3 regions of the Pantoea sp. S-LA4 genome follow, and region 2 is predicted to be linked to each of the others. Evidence: predicted binding sites of a transcription regulator. Region 2 holds the regulator's gene; each other region holds the start of a gene.
The links. The regulator LexA, encoded in region 2, represses DNA repair genes until DNA is damaged. The targets are predictions, from matches to a motif close to TNCTGTATGTACATACAGNA.
Positions count from the first base shown of each region.

Region 1 (7,662 bases), 3.0 Mb from region 2:
TATTCGCCAGAGTTCCGGCGTCTACGTGATGCGTATTCCGTCCGCCAGCGACGATGAAGAAGAGGCTTTTTTCCGCAGCGATGTTGGCCCGTTTGAAATGCTGCAGGCGCGTCAGCTACTGGAGAGCAATATCGCCGCCTTTGCCGCTAAAATGGCGACCAAGGCGGACATCGAAAACCTGCGCCGCACGCTGGAGCAGGAGCAGCGTGCCATCGCCGCCAATGACAGCAGTCAGGATAACGACAAGTTATTTCATCTGTTGCTGGCGGGAGCCAGTCAGAATCAGATGCTGCTCGACACCGTGACCAGCATCTGGCGACATCACGACAGCAGCCCGCTGTGGCAGCAGCTGCGTCCCCAGTTTGAAACCCGCGCCTATCGCCTGAAGTGGCTGGGCGATCACCAGACCATTCTGGCCGCTCTGCGCCGTCGCGATGTGATGGGCGCATGGCAGGCCACCTGGCAGCACCTTGAGAATGTTAAAAATACGCTGCTGGAGCTCTCCGATGCGGATGCGCCTGACTTCGACGGTTATCTGTTTGATTCAGTACCGATCTTTCAGGGAAAGCTGATGTAGTGGAGAGTCATTAATGAAGATAGTGCCGCTTAGCGCCGTGCCTCAGTTTGCCGATCAGATTACCGAATGGCAGTGGCGGGCTTTCGGCGATCCTGACAGCCGTGACTTCTTCGCCAGCATTGTCGCCAGCAGCCTGAGCGGAAGCGATTTTCCGGTGACGTTTGTCGCCGTGGAGGCGGGCAATGCGATAGGTACGGTGGGCTTCTGGCGCTGTGATCTGATCAGCCGTCAGGATCTCTTCCCGTGGCTGGCGGCCCTTTATGTGGATAGGTCCGCGCGCGGCAAAGGCGTGAGTGAAGCGCTGCAGCAGCGGGTGATTCAGCACGCTCAGGCGCAGGGATATTCGCGGTTGTGGTTGTGGTCAACCTTCAGCGGCTATTACGAACGTTTTGGCTGGCAGCCTCAGGGCGAGGCGCTGGAATATCCCGACAAGCCTGTGATGCTCTATTCCCGCCCTCTGTAAAGGGTGCCAGCCGCGCTATTGGCGACCGGCACGGGCTGATTCAGGGAGCCGGATAGGTATAACGACGGTGGATCGCCTCTATGCCTTCCAGGATCTCAGCATTTAATGTCAGATTGAAGCTGTCAATGTTGGTCTGCAACTGCTCCAGCGTGGTCGCGCCGAGCAGGGTGCTGGCGACAAACGGCTGCTGACGCACGTAAGCCAGTGCCATCTGTGACGGATCAATCTGGTGCTGGCGGGCTAACGCCACATACTCGGCAACCGCCTGTTGCGACTGCTCGCCGCTGTAGCGGGTAAAGCGACTGAACAGCGTGTTGCGGGCACCGGCAGGCTGCGCGCCATTCAGGTACTTACCGCTCAGGGTGCCAAACGCCAGGCTGGAGTAAGCCAGCAGCTCAACCCCTTCATGCTGACTGATCTCGGCCAGACCCACTTCAAAGCTGCGGTTCAGCAGGCTGTAGGGATTCTGAATGCTGATGATGCGCGGCAGTTCATGCTTTTCCGCCAGTTGCAGATAGCGCATCACGCCCCATGCGGTTTCATTCGACACCCCGATATAGCGAATCTTACCGGCGCGCACCTGTTCGGTCAGCGCTTCCAGCGTCTCCAGCAGCGTCACCTGGGCGGTGGTTTCACTGTACTGATAGCCCAGCTTGCCAAAATAGTTGGTCTGACGTTGCGGCCAGTGCAGCTGATAGAGATCGATATAGTCGGTATTCAGGCGTTTCAGGCTGGCATCCAGCGCTTCGCGGATGTTCTTGCGGTCCAGTGCCATGTTAGGGCGAATCGACGCATCGTTACCGCGCGACGGGCCCGACACCTTGCTGGCCAGAATGATTTTGTCACGGCTGCCGCGCTGTTTCAGCCAGCTGCCAATGTACTGTTCGGTCAGACCCTGGGTTTCCGGGCGCGGTGGCACCGGATACATTTCGGCAGTATCAATAAAGTTAATGCCGGAACGAATAGCCAAATCCAGCTGAGCATGGGCGTCGGCTTCACTGTTCTGTTCGCCAAACGTCATGGTGCCCAACCCCAGCTGACTCACTTCCAGCGTGCTATGGGGAATACGATGATAGTGCATTGCCAGCTTCCTTTTCTTTATGGAATGGAATGTTGTCTCCTCAGGGACTATAGCGCGAGCAATGGCGGGGAAGGAAGGGGGAAAAGTCGGGGAAAACGCCTGCCAGCGGGGAAGATGCGGCAGGCGAGTCAATTTCGCACTTAGCGTTCAATGATGGTCGAGACCTCATCGCCGTTAATCTGTACTGCGTGACCCGACTGATCGGTGTACTGCACCAGCCCGGTTTCTTTATCAATGGTCGGCTTACCTTCGGTCATAATCATCCGGCCATCTTTAGTTGCCATCACATAATCTGAACTGCATCCGCTTAACATCGCTGCGGTTAGCGCCACAATTGCTACACCTGCCCATCCTTTCATTACGCCTCATCTCCACACATCATCGACTGCAAAAAGTGTAGTAATAAATTGTTTTGCCGGCCGGGTTAATCGTAGGAATCTGAAAATTTGCGGGCGAGCACGCTCGCCCTTGACATTTCTATGCGGTTTTCTTCTTACCGCGCATCAGGTTAAGGCACTCAACCGCCATTGAGAAGAACATGGCAAAATAAATGTAACCTTTTGGTACATGAACCGCGAAACTCTCCAGAATCAGGGTGAAACCGACCAGAATCAGGAAAGCTAACGCCAGCATTTTCACCGACGGATGGCGCTCAACAAACTCACCAATGCTGCGGGCAGCGAACATCATCATCAGCACTGCGATCACTACCGCCGCCATCATGATAAACAGATGATCGGAGAGGCCGATGGCGGTAATCACCGAGTCGAGGCTGAAAATAATATCCAGCAGCATGATCTGTACGATCGCGCCGAGGAACGAATGGACGTTGGATTTCTGTTCCGCTTCGTTACCTTCGATGGTTTCGTGGATCTCCATGCTCGATTTCCACAGCAGGAACAGACCACCGAACAGCAGAATCAGATCGCGGGCAGAGAAGGCGTGGTCCATCAGCGTAAACAGCGGATTGGTCAGTCTGGCCACCCAGGCGATAGAGGCCAGCAGTCCCAGACGCATTAACATCGCGCCCAGTAAACCGATGCGGCGTGCGCTGGCTTGCTGGTGCTTAGGCAGTTTAGCGACCACTAACGACAGGAAAATAATGTTATCAATACCCAGCACCACCTCAAGGATGGTCAGGGTTCCCAGTGCCAGCCAGGCGTTGGGATCGGCAATCCACTCAAACATACCTACATTCAATCCTAAACGAAAATTAAACGGGGATTATACGCACTGAATTTGCTTCTCTCCCACAAAATTGCGCCACGTCAGGTGAGAATGTCATTGCTACAGCAGAAAGTGGCGCGCCAGCAGCGGTCCGGTAAAACTCTTCTTCAGGTAAAAGCCGCGCGGTAAGGTTAGGATCGGTTGACCCTGATCGCCAATCCCTTCGGTCAGCGCTTTACTGTTGGCGGCTTTGGGACGGATCTGCAGCCAGGCGCCGTGGCGGGCGGTGATCTGATCTACCTGACCCAGCACAATCATATCCATCAACTCTTCCCAGTCCTGACGCAGCATCTCATCTTCTTCTGCGTTCGGGCTCCATAACAGCGGTGCCCCGACCCGACGCTGCCGCAGCGGAATATCACGCTGGCCTTCGACCGGGATCCACAACACCCGCGCCAGTTTGTGACGTACGTGGCTGGTCAGCCAGGTAACGCCACTGTTACCGGTAAGCGGGGCAACGCAGACAAAGGTGGTTTCCAGCGGTTTCCCTGTGGCATCAATCGGAATGGTTTTTAGCTCAATACCGAGATGGGCGAAGTCCTGCTCGGCTTTGCTGCCGGCACTGGCCCCGAGCAGCAGTTCCAGCAGCATACCGACCCAGCCTTTATCGCGTTTCAGGTCGGGAGGCATCGTCAGACCGGCCCGATCGGCCAGCGTTTCCAGCGTTAATCCGGCTAACGCCTGCGCCCGGGCCAGCAGGATAGCTTCATCTTCAGGCGGTGCTGGCAGGTGGCTCATGGTGATTACTCATGTTGCTTAAAATTTGCACAGGATGTTGCGCAGTGGGGTTAACTGAACAATTCACTGCGCTGAGTGAGGATAATAACATGATAGATCGTGCTTTTTTCAGCGGATCTCGCGGGCAATGAAAGGGGTGCTTGCAGGTTATCCCAACTTACTCGCAACAATGAACAGGATCTCATACCCGGTTATCCACAGAAAAGTGGGATAACCCGCCAGCCTGTGCGGTACTGGTTCCATTTACAGCCTTGACTTTGCCGTTTTTGACGCTAATTTCACCGCTCTGACCTAAGGCTGAGCGATCTGTTGTGGATAACCTGCTAAGCGATTAAAATTCATCCAACTGTAAAGAGTGGACAGTTTTGTCGGGGGTTAATCGCCGTGATAATTTGTTTATTCTTCAATTTTATCTATTATAATCAACCTGATATGGAATAATGGATTTTTCATCTGCCTGAAACGTTCAGCAAGGTTATTCAGTTAACTCCCGCGTTCTGCACAAAGCTATCCACAGAAAAGGTGAATAAGATCGATTTTTCTGAAGGGGATTGTTCATAACTAGCGGCTTCTCTGTGAGTTATCCCGGAGTTTTACGCTTAACACCCCGTGAATCCAGTGGTTTACCGCCTGTAAGGAGTGTGAAACAATCAGCCTATTCAAATTTAGCTTTGAGGTAGTCCGGTGATCGATGATGATGGCTACCGCCCGAATGTTGGTATCGTAATTTGTAACAGGCAGGGACAAGTGTTATGGGCCAGGCGCTTTGGACAGCACTCCTGGCAATTTCCTCAGGGAGGCATCAATCCCGGTGAAACCGCTGAACAGGCGATGTATCGCGAACTGTTCGAAGAAGTGGGGTTACACCGTAAAGATGTTCGAATACTTGCATCTACCCGTAACTGGTTGCGCTACAAGTTGCCAAAACGTTTGGTGCGTTGGGACACAAAGCCGGTATGTATCGGCCAGAAACAAAAGTGGTTTCTTCTGCAGTTAATGTCTAATGACGCGGATATCAATGTGCAGCACAGCAGCACGCCTGAGTTTGACGGCTGGCGCTGGGTGAGCTTCTGGTATCCGGTGCGTCAGGTTGTCTCCTTCAAACGCGACGTCTACCGTCGGGTGATGAAGGAATTCGCTGGCGTGGTGATGTCTATGCAGGAGAGTGCGGGGCAGCGAAACAATCCTGCCCATCGACGTAAGAGAGGATAGGCCACGCCCTTTATGCTCACTCAGTTGCGCGAAATTGTAGAAAAAGTGGCGAGTGCGCCGCGTCTGAATGAAGCACTCGACATTCTGGTCAATGAGATCTGTCTGGCGATGGAAACGGAAGTCTGTTCCGTTTACCTCGCCGATCACGATCGTCGCTGCTATTACCTGATGGCGACGCGCGGCCTGAAAAAGCCGCGTGGCCGCACCGTGACGCTGGCGTTCGACGAAGGCATCGTCGGTTTAGTCGGTCGTCTGGCCGAGCCGATCAACCTCGCCGACGCGCAAAGTCATCCCAGTTTTAAATATATCCCCGCGGTGAAAGAGGAGCGCTATCGCTCCTTCCTCGGCGTGCCAATCATCAGCCGTCGCCAGCTACTGGGCGTGCTGGTGGTACAGCAGCGTGAACATCGTCAGTTTGATGAGAGCGAAGAGTCGTTTCTGGTCACGCTGGCCACGCAGATGGCGGCGCTGCTGTCGCAATCCCAGATGGGGCAGCTGTTTGGTCAGTTCCGTCAGACCCGGATACGCGCCATCGCCGCCGCGCCAGGCGTGGCGGTAGCACCGGGCTGGGTCGATGAGACGCAGCCGCTGCTCGATCAGGTCTCCGCGGCCTCAACGCTGGATGTTCAGCGTGAGCGTGAACGCCTGTCGCTCGCCATGAGCGAAGCCGCCAGCGAATTTCGCCGTTTCAGCAAGCGTTTCAGTGCCAGCGTGCAGAAAGAGAGCGCGGCGATCTTTGACCTCTATTCCCACCTGTTAACCGATGCCCGTCTGAAGAAAGATCTGTTCGATGAGATCGAACGCGGATCGGTGGCGGAGTGGGCGGTTAAACAGGTGATCGAGAAGTTTGCCGAACAGTTCGCCAGCCTGACCGACAGCTATCTGCGGGAACGCGCGGGTGATCTGCGCGTGCTGGGTCAGCGTCTGTTATTCCATCTCGATGATTCGCTGGTCGGCACCAACGCCTGGCCGGAGCGGTTTGTGCTGGTGGCGGATGAACTGACTGCCACCTCGCTGGCGGAGCTGCCGCACGAGCGGCTGGCTGGGGTGGTGGTGCGCGACGGTGCCGCTAACTCCCATGCGGCGATCCTGACGCGTGCCATGGGTATCCCGACGGTCATGGGTGCTGATATCCTGCCGCATCAGCTGAATAAGCGGCTGCTGATCGTCGATGGTTACCGTGGCGAGCTGTTAATCGATCCCGAACCGGTGCTGGTGCAGGAGTATCAGCGGCTGATCAGCGAAGAGAACGCGCTGAGCAAAACGGCCGAAGGGGTCGTCGATCAACCCGGTGAGCTGAAAAGCGGCGAGCGGGTGCAGGTGATGCTGAACGCCGGATTAAGTCCGGAGCATGAACAGGCGCTCGGCAGCTGGGTTGACGGCATCGGCCTCTATCGCACCGAAATCCCATTTATGCTGCAGAACGGCTTCCCGTCAGAAGAGGAACAGGTGGCACAGTATCAGGGCATGTTGCAGCTGTTTCACAACAAGCCGGTCACGCTGCGCACCCTTGATGTGGGCGCGGATAAACAGCTGCCCTACATGCCGATCAGTGAAGAGAATCCCTGCCTGGGCTGGCGCGGTATCCGCCTGACGCTCGACCAGCCGGAAATTTTCCTGGTCCAGGTGCGTGCCATGCTGCGGGCGAATGCGGCCTCCGGCAACCTCAGTATTCTGTTGCCGATGATCAGTCATATCGACGAAATCGACGAGGCGAAACGGCTGATCGATCGTGCCGGTCGCGAAGTGGAAGAGATGCTGGGCTACACCATCCCCACGCCGCGCATCGGTATCATGATTGAAGTGCCGTCGATGCTGTTTATGATCCCGCATCTGGCGTCGCGCGTCGACTTTGTCTCGGTCGGCACCAACGATCTGACCCAGTATCTGCTGGCGGTGGACCGCAATAACACCCGCGTGGCCAATCTCTACGACTCGCTGCACCCGGCGATGCTGCGCGCCCTGCACGCTATCGCCCGCGAAGCCCGTCAGGCCAATCTTGAACTCTGCCTGTGTGGTGAAATGGCAGGCGATCCGATGTGTGTCGCGCTGCTGGTGGGGATGGGGTATCACCATCTCAGCATGAACGGTAAAAATGTGCCGCGCGTGAAATACCTGCTGCGCCATCTGGATCAGGAAGAAGCGCAGAAGCTCAGTGAACAGGGAATGAATGCGCATACCGCTACCGAGGTTCGCCATCTGGTCTCTACCTTTATGGAGCGGCGTGGACTGGGCGGTCTGATCCGCGGAGGCCGCTAAGCGTTATCCGCATTTACATTTCGGCGTCAACTGACAAAACCGGCTGTGCTATGATGCGCAGCCTTAATTTATGTGCCTGTTAACGCCCTTTTTTCAGGGCCGAAG
Region 1 is NZ_JBTLRC010000002.1:2,986,323-2,993,984, reverse strand. Features, by position in the region: gene ACX3P5_RS14860 (FCD domain-containing protein) at 1-577, shown strand, start outside; gene ACX3P5_RS14855 (GNAT family N-acetyltransferase) at 591-1,040, shown strand; gene ACX3P5_RS14850 (NADP(H)-dependent aldo-keto reductase) at 1,081-2,121, opposite strand; gene ACX3P5_RS14845 (YgdI/YgdR family lipoprotein) at 2,262-2,480, opposite strand; gene ACX3P5_RS14840 (TerC family protein) at 2,599-3,309, opposite strand; gene mutH (DNA mismatch repair endonuclease MutH) at 3,409-4,086, opposite strand; gene rppH (RNA pyrophosphohydrolase) at 4,771-5,298, shown strand; gene ptsP (phosphoenolpyruvate--protein phosphotransferase) at 5,311-7,557, shown strand.
Region 1: a site for LexA is predicted at 4,318-4,337, ahead of mutH (DNA mismatch repair endonuclease MutH). Genes of this name have one in related genera too.

Region 2 (7,662 bases):
GGTCGGTCTGGCGCTCGCCTGGGTTTATCCGTTCATGAAGCGCTATACCCATCTGCCGCAGGTGGTGCTGGGTGCCGCGTTTGGCTGGGCGATCCCGATGGCCTGGGCTGCGGTTAGTGAGTCCTTACCTCTGGTCTGCTGGCTGGTGTTCTTCGCCAACATCTGCTGGACCGTGGCTTATGACACTCTCTATGCGATGGTGGACCGTGACGATGATGTGAAGATTGGCGTCAAGTCGACCGCGATTCTGTTTGGTCGTTTCGACAAGTTAATCATCGGTCTGCTGCAGCTGGCGACGCTGCTGCTAATGGCGTGGGTCGGTATGCTGCTGCAACTCAACGCGGCCTTTTACTGGACGCTGATACTGGCTGCTGCTCTGTTCGTTTATCAACAAAAGCTGATCGTCCGGCGCGAGCGCCCCGCCTGCTTTAAGGCTTTCCTGAACAACAATTATGTCGGGCTGGTACTGTTCCTCGGCGTACTGATGAATACGCCGCCGTTCAGCCAGCTGTTCTGATAGGGGATTCAGGCACCAAAAAGGCGATCCGGGAGGCCGCCAAACCCGATGCAGGATGAATCCGACAGCAATGGATAAGCTCAACGCGCAGGGAATACGGGCAGAAGAGGAAAGCGTCCCGCGCCAGGGAGGGCGCGGGACGAGCAGTCAGGGATGACGCTTTTGCGTCTTTCCTGTCTGACCGTGTTCCCTGAGCAGGCACCGTCTCACGGCGAATCTGACCAGACCTGACCTATAAAAAAGGCGACCTCATGAGGTCGCCTTTTTACTGTACGCTTGTTGTGTCAGTCGTGTGCCACGGCGCTTTCAATGGTCATGCGCACATCGCTGGTGACCAGGTCCGCCAGAATATGCCAGGTCGCCAGCGTCTGCACCACATCGGCATCGCCGCTGTCGCTGATATACCCTTCATCACGCAGCGTCAGCACCAGCGAGGTAAAGACCGCTTTGTCGAAGAACTCCGGCGCGTTGATACCGTGCAGCACCGACAGACGTTGTGCCAGTGTGCGGCTCTCTTTTTCCAGCGTCCCGCGGTTAATCGCCGGCTTCGCACTGAGAATCGAGAAGGTGATGGCATAACGCTGGAGCGTTTCACGCACCCCGGCAGCCAGCAGTTGCAGCGTACGGTAACGGGCCGCCGTAAAGCGCAGCTGGCCATCATCCAGCGTAATCAGGCCCTGACGCGCCAGTTCCTGACTGAGTTCCGTCAGCAGTTGCGGCAGCTCATCGGTCTGCCAGCGCAGGAACAGTTCGCTCTTCAGCATCGGGTAGATCAGGCTCACCTGGCGCAGCAACTCAGCTTCGCTCAGTGTCTGGTGCTGTTGCACAATGGCGGCGATCAGCGACGGCATCACCAGCATGTGGTGAATGTTGTTGCGATAGTAGGTCATCAGCACGGCCTGCTCACGCGGCAGAATGATGATGTCGCCAATGCTGTCTTTCTCGCTTTCAAACTTATTCATGCCCATCGCGTGATCCAGCAGCGCCTCAGCGGAGAGGTCAGGGACGGTGGCATTGGCAGAGTAAGGCACATTACGCAGCAGCTGGGTATAACACTCAAGCTGCTCAATCAGCTGTTCGCGGGTAAGTGAGCGCTGACGTGAGGCGAGCAGCGCGGTCACGCACAGGTTCATGGCGTTGGCCGCGCCCGCTTCATTGATGCGCACCATCAGGCTCGCTGCGATGTCATTGACGGTCGGGGTTAACCAGCTGGGACGCTGCGGCTCAATCGGATCGATGGCGTCACGCCACTCCGGCACCCGCTTGTTAAGGTAGTTAACCAGCGGCAGCGGTTCGCCAAAGTTAACGTAGCCCTGGCCGAGGTTACGCAGCTTACGCAAGCCGTGCACCATCTGCATGAAGCCTTCTTTCTCTTTCGCCGCGCCGCGTAGCTCTTTGGCGTAAGTCCCGACTTCCATCACGTGCTCATAACCGATGTAAATCGGCACCAGGGTAATCGGGCGATTACCGCCGCGCAGCATCGCCTGCAGGGTCATCGCTAAGGTCCCGGTTTTCGGATCGAGCAGACGACCAGTGCGGGAACGACCGCCTTCAACAAAGTATTCCACCGAATAGCCGCGGGTGAACAACTCGCCGAGATACTCACGGAACACCGTGGCATACAGCTTGTTGCCTTTAAAGGTACGACGAATAAAGAACGCGCCCAGACGACGGAAGATCGGTCCGGCTGGCCAGAAGTTGAGGTTGATACCGGCGGCAATGTGCGGCGGCACCAGTCCCTGATGATAGAGCACGTAAGAGAGCAGCAGGTAATCCATGTGGCTGCGATGGCACGGCACGTAGACGATTTCATGTCCATCCTGCGCCAGCTGACGCACTTTTTCGCCGCCGTTAACGTTGATGCCCTGATAGAGACGGCTCCAGAGCCAGCCCATCACGCGATCCGTCACGCGGATCGCTTCATAGGAGAAGTTCGCCGCAATCTCTTCCATCATCTCAACCGCATTCTGCTGCGCTTTTTCATGGGAGATTTTTTTGCTGCGGGCTTCATCTTCGACGGCTTTTTCAATCGCTTTGGACTGCAACAGGCGATTAAACAGATCCTGACGTGCCGGTAAACGCGGGCCAACCGCCGCCAGACGCTGACGGGCAAAGTGAATGCGCGCCACCCGGGCCAGTTTCTGGGCGATCGATTTGTCGGTGCCGTGCTCGGTCGCCATGCGGCGCAGCGAAACGGTCGGCGAGAAACGGACAAAACTGTCGCGTCCGTGCCAGATCACCGCAAAGAACTTTTGCACGCCGTTCAGTACCCGCAGGTGCGGTGCATCTTCGCCCTGAACCTCACGGCCTGGCGCACGACCAAACATCACCGTCACCGGCAGCATCTGGATATCCAGTTTGGGGTTATTGCGATGCAGGTCGAGATAATCGTGAAAAATCTTCACCGATTCGACGCTGGGCACAAAATAGGGGAAGACGCGCGGGCCATCGTGGATAAAAACGTGGCGCGGCAGCAGTGAACCATCAATCTCCAGCGGAGAGAGCGGGTCGGGCAGATGATGCCGCAGGCACTGCGCACGTAAAGTCAGTAAGTCGGCCTTCGAATCGTAAGGCAGAACGTACATAATGGGCCGGGTCGGGTCCAGACCATGTTCAGAAACGGGATCGGCCGGAATGGCCTTACTCTTTACCAAAAACGACAGTGGTAAATTCAGTAATTTGTAATAAAGTTTACGCCAACCTGACATAGACAACATGAAGCCTCTTGTTAGCAAAGCGCCGCAAGCATACCAGAAAGCGCAGCGAAGATCTGTGGTGGTGCCAATTGCACGCAGCCCAGACATTGACGTCAATCCGATGAAAGGGTTCCACCAATATGGCAAATAATGCCACCGGTCTTGTAAGAATTGTGAAAGCCGCAGGTTACTCATGGCAGGGCCTGCGTGCCGCCTGGCAGCATGAAGCGGCTTTTCGGCAGGAAGCGCTGGCCGCGCTGGTCGCCATTATTGTGGCCTGCTGGCTGGATGTCGATATCGTCTCGCGCATCCTGATGATCGGCGCTGTGGTGCTGGTAGTCATCGTTGAAATCCTCAATAGCGCCATCGAGGCGGTTGTGGATCGTATCGGTCAGGAGCGCCATCCGTTAGCCGGTCGGGCAAAAGATATGGGCTCGGCAGCGGTGCTGATCAGTATCTTACTGGCACTGTTTGTCTGGATCGCGCTGCTCTGGACACATTTGCGATAACCCTTCCACAACGCGCCATCTGGCGCGTTTTTGCCTGAGAATCGGTTTCCATTTCGCCAATACCTGTATATACTCACAGCGACTGTATAAACAACCAGGGGGCGGGATGAAAGCATTAACCAGCAGGCAGCAGCAGGTCTATGACCTGATTCGCGACCATATTACTCAAACGGGCATGCCGCCTACGCGTGCAGAAATTGCCGCGCAGCTGGGTTTCCGCTCGCCGAATGCGGCAGAAGAGCATCTTAAAGCGCTGGCACGTAAAGGGGTGATTGAGATTGTCTCTGGCGCCTCGCGCGGTATCCGTCTGTTAATGGAAGAAGAGGCCTCTGAAGGTCTGCCGTTAATTGGCCGGGTCGCTGCCGGTGAGCCGATCATGGCGCAGGAACATATCGAAACTCATTACAAAGTCGATCCGGGCCTGTTCAAACCCTCTGCCGACTTCCTGCTGCGCGTCAGCGGAATGTCGATGAAAGATATCGGGATTATGGATGGCGACCTGCTCGCGGTGCATAAAACCCAGGATGTCCGTAACGGCCAGGTTGTCGTGGCCCGCATTGATGATGAAGTGACGGTGAAACGCTGGAAAAAGCAGGGCGCTATCGTGCATCTCCTGCCGGAAAACAGCGACTTTGATCCGATCGTCGTCGATACGCGCGCGCAGTCACTGACCGTTGAAGGTCTGGCGGTGGGTGTGGTTCGCAACGGCGAGTGGCTCTGAGCCTGATATAACCGCGCATTCGTAGCGTCTGATGCTATTCTGTCGGCCCTAATTTTGTCGCTGCAGCTCCCCTCTCTGCAGCGCTGAGCACGGAACTGCGAATGCGTTTTTTAACGGCTACCGACAAAAAACTCTGGCGGCTCGCGCTGCCGATGATCCTTTCTAACATCACCGTACCCTTACTGGGTGTGGTCGATACCGCTGTCATTGGTCATCTCGACAGCCCGGTCTATCTTGGCGGGGTGGCGGTCGGGACGACAGTCACCAGTTTCCTCTTCATGCTGTTGCTGTTCCTGCGAATGAGTACCACTGGCCTGACGGCGCAGGCATTCGGCGCGGGCGATAAAACGGCACTGGCACGCGCGCTGACCCAGCCTTTAATCATTGCGCTGCTGGCTGGCGTGCTGTTCATCTGTCTGCGTACCCCCATCACCCGCCTGGCGACCTCTCTGATTGGCGGCGATCCCAAGGTTCTGCAACAGGCGACGCTGTTTATTCAGATCCGCTGGCTGAGTGCGCCTGCCACGCTGGCAAACCTGGTGATCCTTGGCTGGCTGCTCGGTGTGCAGTATGCGCGGGCACCGGTCATCCTGCTGGTGGTCGGTAATCTGGTCAATATTGTGCTCGATCTGTGGCTGGTGATGGGGCTGCACTGGGGCGTGGCGGGAGCGGCAACCGCGACCGCACTGGCAGAGTACATCACGCTGGCCGTCGGTGCGGTAATGGTCTGGCGGGTGTTGAAACTGCGCGGCATCACTACGGCAATACTGAAGCAGAGCTGGCGCGGTGATATTCAGCGCCTGCTGCGGCTTAATCGCGACATCATGCTGCGTTCGTTACTGCTGCAGCTCTGTTTTGCCTCACTGACCGTACTGGGCGCGCGCATCGGTCCGCAGGTGGTGGCAGTCAACGCGGTGCTGTTGATGTTTATCACCTTTACCGCCTACGCGCTTGACGGTTTCGCCTATGCGGTGGAAGCCTTTGCCGGCGAAGCACACGGCGCAAAAGATGGCAGCAAATTGCTGCGCGTCTGGCATGCCGCCTGCCGCCAGGCGGTGGTAGTGGCAATCGGTTTTTCGCTGCTCTATGCACTCTGCGGCCCGCACATCGTTGCGCTGCTGACCTCCCTTGAACCGCTGCAACAGGCCGCCGATCGCTATCTGATATGGCAGGTTATTCTGCCGCTGATTGGCGTCTGGTGTTATCTGCTGGATGGCATGTTTATTGGCGCGACCCGTGGCCGGGAGATGCGTAACAGCATGATGATGGCGGCACTCGGCTACTTCCTGACGCTGCTCAGCGTCCCGATACTGGGCAACCACGGATTGTGGCTGGCGGTAACGGTTTTCCTGGCGCTGCGCGGCGTGTCGCTGTGGCTGATCTGGCGTAAACACTGGCAGCAGAACAGCTGGTTCGACGCCTGATAGCGGGCGGCTTTAGCCGGTTCGCTACAGATTATTCTGTATTATTCCGGCAACTCTAAAGTCTTCTACTACAATTAACCGTAAGCAGCGCAGTAAACCAGCGCTTTATATCGTCATTTTGTTTTCTTTCAAGATAAATGATGCAACCAAAGGATGACATAGAGGTCTGCCATGAATAAAGATCAAGCGAGCGGCAACTGGAAGCAGTTTAAAGGCAACGTGAAAGAGAAATGGGGCAAGCTGACCGACGATGACATGCAGGTTATTGAAGGCAAGCGCGATCAGCTGGTCGGAAAAATTCAGGAACGTTATGGCTATGCAAAAGAAGATGCAGAGCGCGAAGTAACGGACTGGGAAGGTCAGAACAAAGATTACCGTTGGTAATCACGCAGATTTACGGATAAAGCTCCTACCCGCCGGTACGGCTCATACCGGCAACCGCACAAGGATGTGCACATTACCCGCGTTTTCCCCGCTTTTTACCCTCACTCTGATGATCGTGCTCGCAACTTTCATGGTGCGTGCAGGCTTCCACTGCAACACAACTCTCACATAATCCATGTGCTTCAATCACGCTGTGACGCAGGGCAAATTGTGCCTCGCCAGCCAGTGTCGCGATGATCTTTTCGACGCCCTGTGCCTGTTTCTCAGTTACAGCGGCACAGCGGTCACATACCAGCATCACCGACGTGTGGGCCGGCGCATCGAAATGGTGACACATAACATAGCTATTATTGGACTCTACCCGGTGGATAAAGCCCTGTTCCAGCAGAAAATCGAGCGCCCGATAAACGGTGGGCGGCTTGGCCTGCGGTTCGCTGACCCGGAGTTGATCCAGCAGGTCATAGGCACTAATTGAACCTGGCTGCTCAGCCATTAATCGCAACACTTCCGCCCGTTGCGACGTCAGACGCACACCGCGCTGCAGGCACAGTTTTTCCGCCTGGGTCATTATTTGCTGTGACGTCATGTTTGACATGAAAGTTCTCCGCTGGATAAGTGATGTTATTTTATCACACAAAATTTAGCCGCGCAGAGGTTGGTTGCCGGGCGGATCAGCACGCCTTTTTGCGCGTAAAAACAGTAGCAAAGAGGAGTAGGGTATCGCGATGGCGCGTTATCGGGGATAAATCAGATCCACATGATGACGGCACGCAACGCGCCGTTTAGCGCTTTTGCTTTGCATCTCACGGAGTTAAGAAGTAATGTTCAGAAAGACTTAAGAAATGTCTGGTATTATTTTAATTTTTACCCTGTATTTTGAATAAAAATTATGACTTTCTGATTGGAAAACCTCCAATCCTTCGAATTAAGGCACTGTTTCCTTTGAATTCACAGCAATAACGCGTTAGCCAACGTTCACAATAGGGTTAACAAACTATTCAGTCGTTGAATGTTTCAACGGCAATTTCTCAGGTGATGGCAGGCAAATGGTGAAAAAATCCGCTCAACGCTCAGCGCTGGTGTACACCGCTGTATTGAATGCGCTTTTCCTTTCTTCTTCCGCCATGGCGGCGGGAACCTGGTATGATGCACGTAATGACGCCATGGGCGGTACCGGCGTCGCATCTTCTCTTTATGGCTCCGCGGTACTGGCCAACCCGGCTTTAATGACGCGAGCCAAACCCGATGATAGCGTCAGTATTATTTTCCCTTCAGCCGGTATTCAGGTTACCGATAAAGATCACCTGATCGACAAAGTGGATGACATCACCGATACCGTTGATCGTTACCGCGATGTGATCGGCAACCTGACCTTTGCCGATTATCTGCGTGGCTATCCTGAAGTGCGCGC
Region 2 is NZ_JBTLRC010000002.1:35,632-43,293, forward strand. Features, by position in the region: gene ubiA (4-hydroxybenzoate octaprenyltransferase) at 1-517, shown strand, start outside; gene plsB (glycerol-3-phosphate 1-O-acyltransferase PlsB) at 802-3,225, opposite strand; gene ACX3P5_RS01075 (diacylglycerol kinase) at 3,354-3,722, shown strand; gene lexA (transcriptional repressor LexA) at 3,829-4,443, shown strand; gene dinF (MATE family efflux transporter DinF) at 4,545-5,867, shown strand; gene ACX3P5_RS01090 (CsbD family protein) at 6,039-6,251, shown strand; gene zur (zinc uptake transcriptional repressor Zur) at 6,325-6,846, opposite strand; gene ACX3P5_RS01100 (conjugal transfer protein TraF) at 7,298-7,662, shown strand, end outside.

Region 3 (7,662 bases), 4.0 Mb from region 2:
ATCTGCTGAGCTTTGAAGCCTACCTCTATCTCAGCGTGTCGGAATTTTTGCTGTTTACGGTGATGACGCCGCTCTATGTGACCCTGATCTATGACCTGATTAGCCGCCGTCCGCTGCGGATCGGCTATATCTTCAGCGCGCTGCTGGCGGTCGCCGGGGCGGCCATTATCCGCTATGACAAGGTCAGCGATAATTTCTGGGTTGGCCTGCTGCTGGTGCAGCTGGCGAACATCTGCTTTGCTGCCGGTATGGTGGGGTACAAGCGTCTGCAGGAGACCCGTCCGATGCCGCAGCACACCGCCTTTTCCTGGTTCTACCTTGGCGCAGTGGTGATTGCGGTCATCGCCTGGTTCATCTGGGGCAATCCGCAGAAACTCCCGACCACCTCGCTGCAATGGGGCATTCTGGTCTGGCTGGGCGTGGCCGCTTCGGGTCTCGGCTACTTTATGTGGAACTATGGTGCGACCCAGGTTGATGCCGGCACGCTGGGCATCATGAATAACATGCACGTCCCCGCCGGACTGCTGGTTAACCTGGCGATCTGGCAGGAGAAGCCGCACTGGCCGAGCTTTATCGCCGGCGCGCTGGTGATCCTCGCCTCGCTGTGGGTGCATAAGCGCTGGGTGGTGGGGCGCAGTGACCGGTTATAAGGTGAAATGGGTGCGCTGACACCGGTAAATAGCGGCTGTTGCATAGGTGCGGCCTTCCGGGCTGGCGCGCCTGATCGCAAGGAATCTCACCTCCCTGTGGGTCGGCCGGGCCATCCGGCCCGGACGCTTCGCTCTTCTGACGCGCCAGCCCTGGAGGGGTGACAGCATCATCGCGGTTAAACCGGGGATCAGAGCGAACATGAAAGAGGAGAGGGCGGGCTGAGAAGTATAGCGTCCGCCGCCGGGACAAAAACGGCGGCCGGCGCTCCAGAGATGCATTGACGCCGGCTTTACGCAGCAGCGCTCTATTGCCGACGGGATGACACGATATCAGGCAGGCTTCCCATTCTTAGGGCGCTGAATCATCGCCAGGCCTTTCAGGAAGTTACGCAGAATCTGGTCGCCGCACTCACGGTAATTTTTGTGGTCAGGTTTGCGGAAAATCGCACCGATTTCTGCCTGCGAAACGGTGAAACTGGCGCGTTTCAGCACTTCAGGGATATCCGTGGTTTTCAGATCAAAGGCGATGCGCAACTTCTTCATAAAGATGTTGTTATTCATCTTGCGCTCAATGGAAGGAGCCGGCATCTCTTCACTTTTGCCACGACGGTAAAAGATCAGGCCGTTAAGAAAGTAGCCCATCAGCACATCGGGGCAGGGACGAAACGCGGCATCTTCATCTTTTTTCAGCCACGCCTGGATATCCGTCTGCGGGACTTCACACTGCGCCAGCGCAAAAATTTCCACCATTTTGGCATCGCTCAGATCGAGCATATAGCGCACGCTGCGCAGAATATCGTTGTTAGTCATGGTGAGATCTTCTCATGGTCAGTCGACAGGCTGCGCATTATAGGGGATTTTACTGTTGCTCGCGCAGGTTTGTACCTCGCGACTTACCGCTGCATTAACGCGGCAGGCTGCAGCGCATCCCGCACAAAGGGCAGATGTTCGCAGGCGTGCTGGCGGGCAAAGCGGATAAAGGCTTCCAGCACCGGCTGACGCTGCTCGCCATCGCGCACTGCGGCATAAAGACGGCTCCACAGCCCGTCGCCCAGCGTTTTGGTCACCACCAGTCCCTGCTTCTCAAAACTCTCCACCACCCAGTGCGGCAGCGCCGCAATGCCCATCCGCGCCGAGACCATCTGGATCATCAGCAGGGTGTTATCGACGTTTTTCAGCGCCGGGCTGACGCCAGCTGGCTGCAGGAAGTGACGCCAGATATCGAGGCGCTGACGCTGCACCGGATAGATCATCAGCACCTCGTCGGCCAGATCCTCGGGTGCGATATGTTCAACCTGCGCCAGCGGATGATCCGGTGCCAGCACCAGTCGCACCTCAAAATCAAACATCGGCGAATAGAACAGCCCGGAGCGCGCCAGGATATCGGAGGTCAGCACCACATCCAGCTCGCCCTGCTGCAGCGCAGGCTGCGGATCAAAGGTGACGCCTGATTTGAAATCCATCACCACCTGCGGCCAGCTCTGACGGAAATTATCCAGCGCTGGCGTCAGCCACTGGATGCAGCTATGGCACTCAATCGCCACTCGTAAGGTGGTCTGCTGTGGTTCATGGCAGGCCTGCAACGCCTGCTGGATCTGCGGCAGCACCTGTTCGGCTAGCTGCAGCAGGATGTCGCCCTGTGGCGTGAAGCGCAGCGGCTGACTTTTACGCACGAACAGGCGGAATCCCAGCCGCTGTTCCAGATCGCTGAACTGGTGGGACAACGCCGATTGCGTCTGATGAAGCTGGGATGCCGCCGCCGCCAGCGAACCTGTATTACGCAGAGCCTGAAGCGTCCGCAGGTGCTTGAGTTCGATCATGAGAGTCCTTCACATCGAAAATGAACATATTGCGCTTGAGGAACATACAGTACCCGCAGATTATAGCGGTGTAAACATCTGGACGGCTAAACATCTTTGGCTGTCAGCCAAAGTGAAAGATTATCTGGAGAACAGCGAATGACAATCCTCAACCATACCCTCGGTTTTCCCCGTGTTGGCCTGCGTCGCGAACTGAAAAAAGCGCAGGAGAGCTACTGGGCCGGTAACAGCAGCCAGCAGGATTTGCTGGCGGTGGGCCGTGAGCTGCGGGCGCGTCACTGGCAGCAACAGAAAGAGGCGGGCATCGATCTGCTGCCGGTGGGCGACTTCGCCTGGTACGACCATGTGCTGACCACCAGCCTGATGCTGGGCAACGTGCCGGCGCGCCATCAGAATAAAGACGGCTCGGTTGATCTGGATACGCTGTTTCGTCTGGGCCGTGGCCGGGCACCGACCGGTGAGCCGGCGGCGGCGGCTGAGATGACCAAATGGTTTAACACTAACTACCACTACATTGTGCCTGAGTTCACCCAGGGCCAGACTTTCAGACTGGCCTGGACCCAGTTGCTGGATGAAGTCGATGAGGCGCTGGCGCTGGGCCACAACATCAAGCCAGTGCTGCTGGGACCGATCACCTATCTGTGGCTGGGTAAGGTGAAAGGCGAGCCGTTTGACCGCCTCTCGCTGCTGCAGGCGATTCTGCCGGTCTACCAGCAAGTCCTGGCGGAACTGGCGAAACGTGACATCGAATGGGTGCAGATTGATGAACCGGCGCTGGCGCTGGAGCTGCCGCAGTCATGGCGTGAGGCGTTCAGGCCCGCCTTTGATGCGCTACAGGGGCAGAGTAAACTGCTGCTGACCACCTATTTCGACAGCATCGGACAGAACATTGAGGTGATCCGTGAGCTGCCGGTGCAGGGGCTGCATGTCGATCTGGTACACGGCCGGGATGATATTCAGCAACTGAATCAGCAATTACCGGCCAGCTGGCTGCTGTCGCTGGGGGTGATCAACGGACGTAACGTCTGGCGTGCCGATCTGAGCCGCTGGTTTACGCGTCTGCAGCCGCTGATCGCCCAGCGCGCGCAGCTGTGGATTGGCTCCTCCTGCTCGTTGCTGCACAGTCCGATCGACCTGAGCGTCGAGACGCGGCTGGATGAGGAAGTGAAAAGCTGGTTCGCCTTCGCGCTGCAGAAATGCACCGAGCTTTCACTGCTGACGCAGGCGCTCAACCGCAACGATGCCGCGTCACTGGAGGCCTGGAGCGCGCCGATTCGGGCCCGTGCGCACTCCAGTCGCGTGCATAATGCCGCGGTCAGTCAGCGTTTGCAGGCCATCACGCCGCAGGACAGCGAACGTCACAGCCGTTACAGCGAGCGGGCAAAAGCACAGCGCCAGCGCTTTAATCTGCCTGCCTGGCCAACCACCACTATCGGCTCTTTCCCGCAGACGCCGGAAATTCGCGGCCTGCGTCTCGATTTTAAACAGGGCCGCCTCGACAGCCATCATTACCGCACCGGCATCGCTGAGCACATCAGACAGGCGATCGCTGAGCAGGAGCGGCTGGGGCTGGATGTGCTGGTACATGGCGAAGCGGAACGCAACGACATGGTTGAATACTTCGGCGAACATCTGGATGGGTTTGTTTTTACCCAGAATGGCTGGGTACAGAGCTATGGCTCACGCTGCGTGAAACCGCCGGTGATCATCGGTGACGTCAGCCGGCCGGAAGCGATTACCGTTGAATGGGCGAAATATGCCCAGTCGCTGACCGACAAGCCGGTGAAAGGGATGCTGACCGGCCCGGTGACGATTCTGTGCTGGTCTTTCCCGCGCGAAGATGTGTCGCGTGAAACCATCGCGAAACAGATTGCGCTGGCGCTGCGTGATGAAGTCGCCGATCTGGAAAAAGCCGGTATTGGCATTATCCAGATTGATGAACCAGCGCTGCGCGAAGGGTTGCCGCTGCATCAGTCTGACTGGGCTGCCTATCTGAGCTGGGCGGTCGAGGCTTTCCGCCTGAATGCAGCGGTGGCGCGGGATGAAACCCAGATTCACACCCATATGTGTTACTGCGAGTTTAACGACATCATGGATTCTATCGCGGCGCTGGATGCGGATGTGATTACCATTGAAACCTCACGCTCCGACATGGATCTGCTGGCGTCGTTTGAACACTTTGACTATCCGAATGAAATCGGTCCGGGCGTCTACGATATTCATTCGCCTAACGTACCGAGCGTCGAGTGGATGGAAGCGCTGTTACGGAAAGCGGCGAAGCGGATTCCGGAAGCGCGTTTGTGGGTGAACCCGGACTGCGGATTGAAAACGCGCGGCTGGACCGAGACGCGGCAGGCGCTGGCAAACATGGTGACGGCGGCGAAGAAGCTGCGTGATGAAACAGCATAAAAACGGGTCAGAACGGCGAGGCTGTTACGATATCGGGGCGCACAGCGCCCCTTTTTTGCTTATTGCGATGCGACGCCATACTGCCTGAACCAGGCCAGCATCCGCGCCCAGCCATCACTGGCAGATTCAGCATGATAGCTCGGACGGTAGTCAGCATTAAAGGCATGTCCGGCTTCGGGATAGACGATGATCTCCGCGGTGGCATTGGCCGCGTGCAGCGCCTGACGCATCTGCTCAACGCTCTCCAGCGGAATCCCCTCATCCTGTCCACCGTATAAACCTAACACCGGGGCGCTAAGATCGACGGCGACATCGATAGGATGCTTCTGCTGCTTCATGGTCCGATCGCCGGTCAGACGTCCATACCAGGCGACGGCCGCGCGCAGTTGCGGATTGTGCGCCGCATAGAGCCAGCTGATGCGGCCGCCCCAGCAGAACCCGGTAATGCCCATACGCCGGATATCGCCGCCGTTACGCGCCGCCCAGTTGGCCGCATGATCAAGATCGGACAGCACCTGTGTATCGGGCACTTTGCTCACCAGCTCGCTGAACAGGGTCGGGATATCGTGGTAATCGTTGGGATCGCCTTCGCGGAAGTAGAGTTCCGGAGCGATAGCCAGATAGCCTTCCAGCGCCAGACGGCGGCAGATATCACGGATGTGTTCATGGACGCCAAAGATCTCCTGCACCACCAGCACCACCGGTAACGGACCGTCGGCAGATTTCGGTCTGGCATAAAAGGCGGGCATATTTTCGCCCTGGCTTGGCACTGAGGTCTCACCGGCGTGAATCGCCGGACTGTCGGTAATAATGGTGGTAGAAGCGGTGGGCAGAACGGCAGGCGCAAAGGTCCCTGCCGCGGCTTTTTGTGTCATATTATCACTGGTTTTCATTATTCTCTCCGTGCAAGCAATGGCGCAATCACGTAACTATAGCCTGGCCGGACACCGTGCGAGCCAGACGTCGGGTAACAGAGTCAGCAGCGGACAATACCATCCACCTCTTTAACACTGTGATGAGGCCGACACAGCCCCGGCGAAGCCAATGTCAGCGAAACCGATGTGATATTGTGATAAACATCACATTGTTTTTAGTGATAAATGTAACTTTCATTTTCTTCGGTGAATGCTGTCACATATTTATCGGGCGTGCTGACGTAGAGTGACGCGCTACCTTCCCTTAACAGGAGTCTGAAATGACACAGTCTGACGTTTTCCATCTGGGCCTGACGAAAGCCGATCTGCAGGGCGCCACCCTGGCGATTGTGCCCGGCGATCCGGAGCGCGTGAAGAAGATTGCCGGACTGATGGAGGATGCCACGCATCTGGCCTCACACCGCGAATTTACCAGCTGGCTGGCTAAGCTGGACGGCAAACCGGTGGTGGTCTGCTCAACCGGCATCGGCGGCCCTTCCACCTCTATTGCGGTTGAAGAGCTGGCGCAGCTTGGCGTACGCACCTTCCTGCGCGTGGGCACCACCGGCGCTATCCAGCCGCACATCAACGTTGGCGATGTGCTGGTAACCACCGGGTCAGTGCGTCTTGACGGCGCCAGCCTGCATTTCGCGCCGATGGAGTTCCCGGCCGTGGCCGACTTTGCCTGTACCACGGCGCTGGTGGCCGCAGCAGAAGCCTGTGGCGCGAAGACTCATATCGGCATCACCGCCTCTTCTGACACGTTCTATCCAGGCCAGGAGCGCTACGACACCTTCTCCGGGCGAGTGGTGAATCGCTTCCAGGGATCGATGAAAGAGTGGCAGGAGATGGGCGTCCTCAACTATGAGATGGAATCCGCTACACTGTTAACCATGTGCGCCAGCCAGGGGCTGCGAGCCGGCATGGTGGCGGGCGTGATCGTTAACCGTACCCAGAAAGAGATCCCGGATGCGGTGACGATGAAACAGACCGAAAGCGATGCGGTAAAAATTGTGGTTGAAGCGGCTCGCCGCTTGTTATAACCCTTACTGTCAGGCAGCAGGTTAACGGCCGGACATAAGGCCAGCCTGCTGCCGGATAGCCCCGGCGCAGCCTTTCAACGGAAGCTGAGAGTGCCTGATGCGCAAGACTATTCCCGTTCGTCGTCCCGCCGTTAACCTGAATCCCGTTGCGCTCAATGCCCGTCTTGAGAGCAGTGCCGCACAGTTTCGCGCCGCCATGCAGCAGGGCGATTATGCGCAGGCTGCCCGCTACTGCGAAGAGGTGCTGCGCTATCAGCCCCATCAGATGCAGGTACTGAGCGACTACGCGCTCTGTCTGATGCGTCTCGGTCAGCATCACAAGGCCTACAAAACCTACCAGAAAATTTACCAGTCGCCACCGGCGGTGCGCGCTACCGCGTCAGACACCTGGCTGGATGGCCTGACCGAAGTGTGTGGCTGGCTGGATAAGCAGGATGAGGTGACGCGTTACGGCCTGGAATCGTTGCAGCAATCGGACGCCCGTTTCCGGCAGGGCGCGCGGGTTGCGTTTCCCGCTGCGCAGCCCGAGCCGATCGACCTCAGCCAGCCGCAGCAGAATGTGATCGCCTTCAGCCTGTATGGTGACCAGCCGCGTTACTGCGAAACCCTGATTAAAAACGTTGAGGTGGCGCCTGAGCTCTATCCGGGCTGGGTGTGTCGCATCTATCTGGATGACAGCGTGCCGCAGCATGTCTGGCAACGGCTCGATCAACCGCACGTTCAGCGGATCGATATGTCCCACGAAAAAACGTTGTTCCCGACGCTGTGGCGCTTTCTGGTGATGGACGATCCCGGCGTGAAACGCTTTATCGTCCGCGATGCCGAC
Region 3 is NZ_JBTLRC010000002.1:4,020,638-4,028,299, forward strand. Features, by position in the region: gene ACX3P5_RS19685 (carboxylate/amino acid/amine transporter) at 1-650, shown strand, start outside; gene ACX3P5_RS19690 (YehS family protein) at 981-1,460, opposite strand; gene metR (HTH-type transcriptional regulator MetR) at 1,544-2,470, opposite strand; gene metE (5-methyltetrahydropteroyltriglutamate--homocysteine S-methyltransferase) at 2,609-4,879, shown strand; gene ACX3P5_RS19705 (dienelactone hydrolase family protein) at 4,939-5,772, opposite strand; gene udp (uridine phosphorylase) at 6,075-6,836, shown strand; gene ACX3P5_RS19715 (tetratricopeptide repeat protein) at 6,934-7,662, shown strand, end outside.
Region 3: a site for LexA is predicted at 2,503-2,522, ahead of metR (HTH-type transcriptional regulator MetR). Genes of this name have one in related genera too.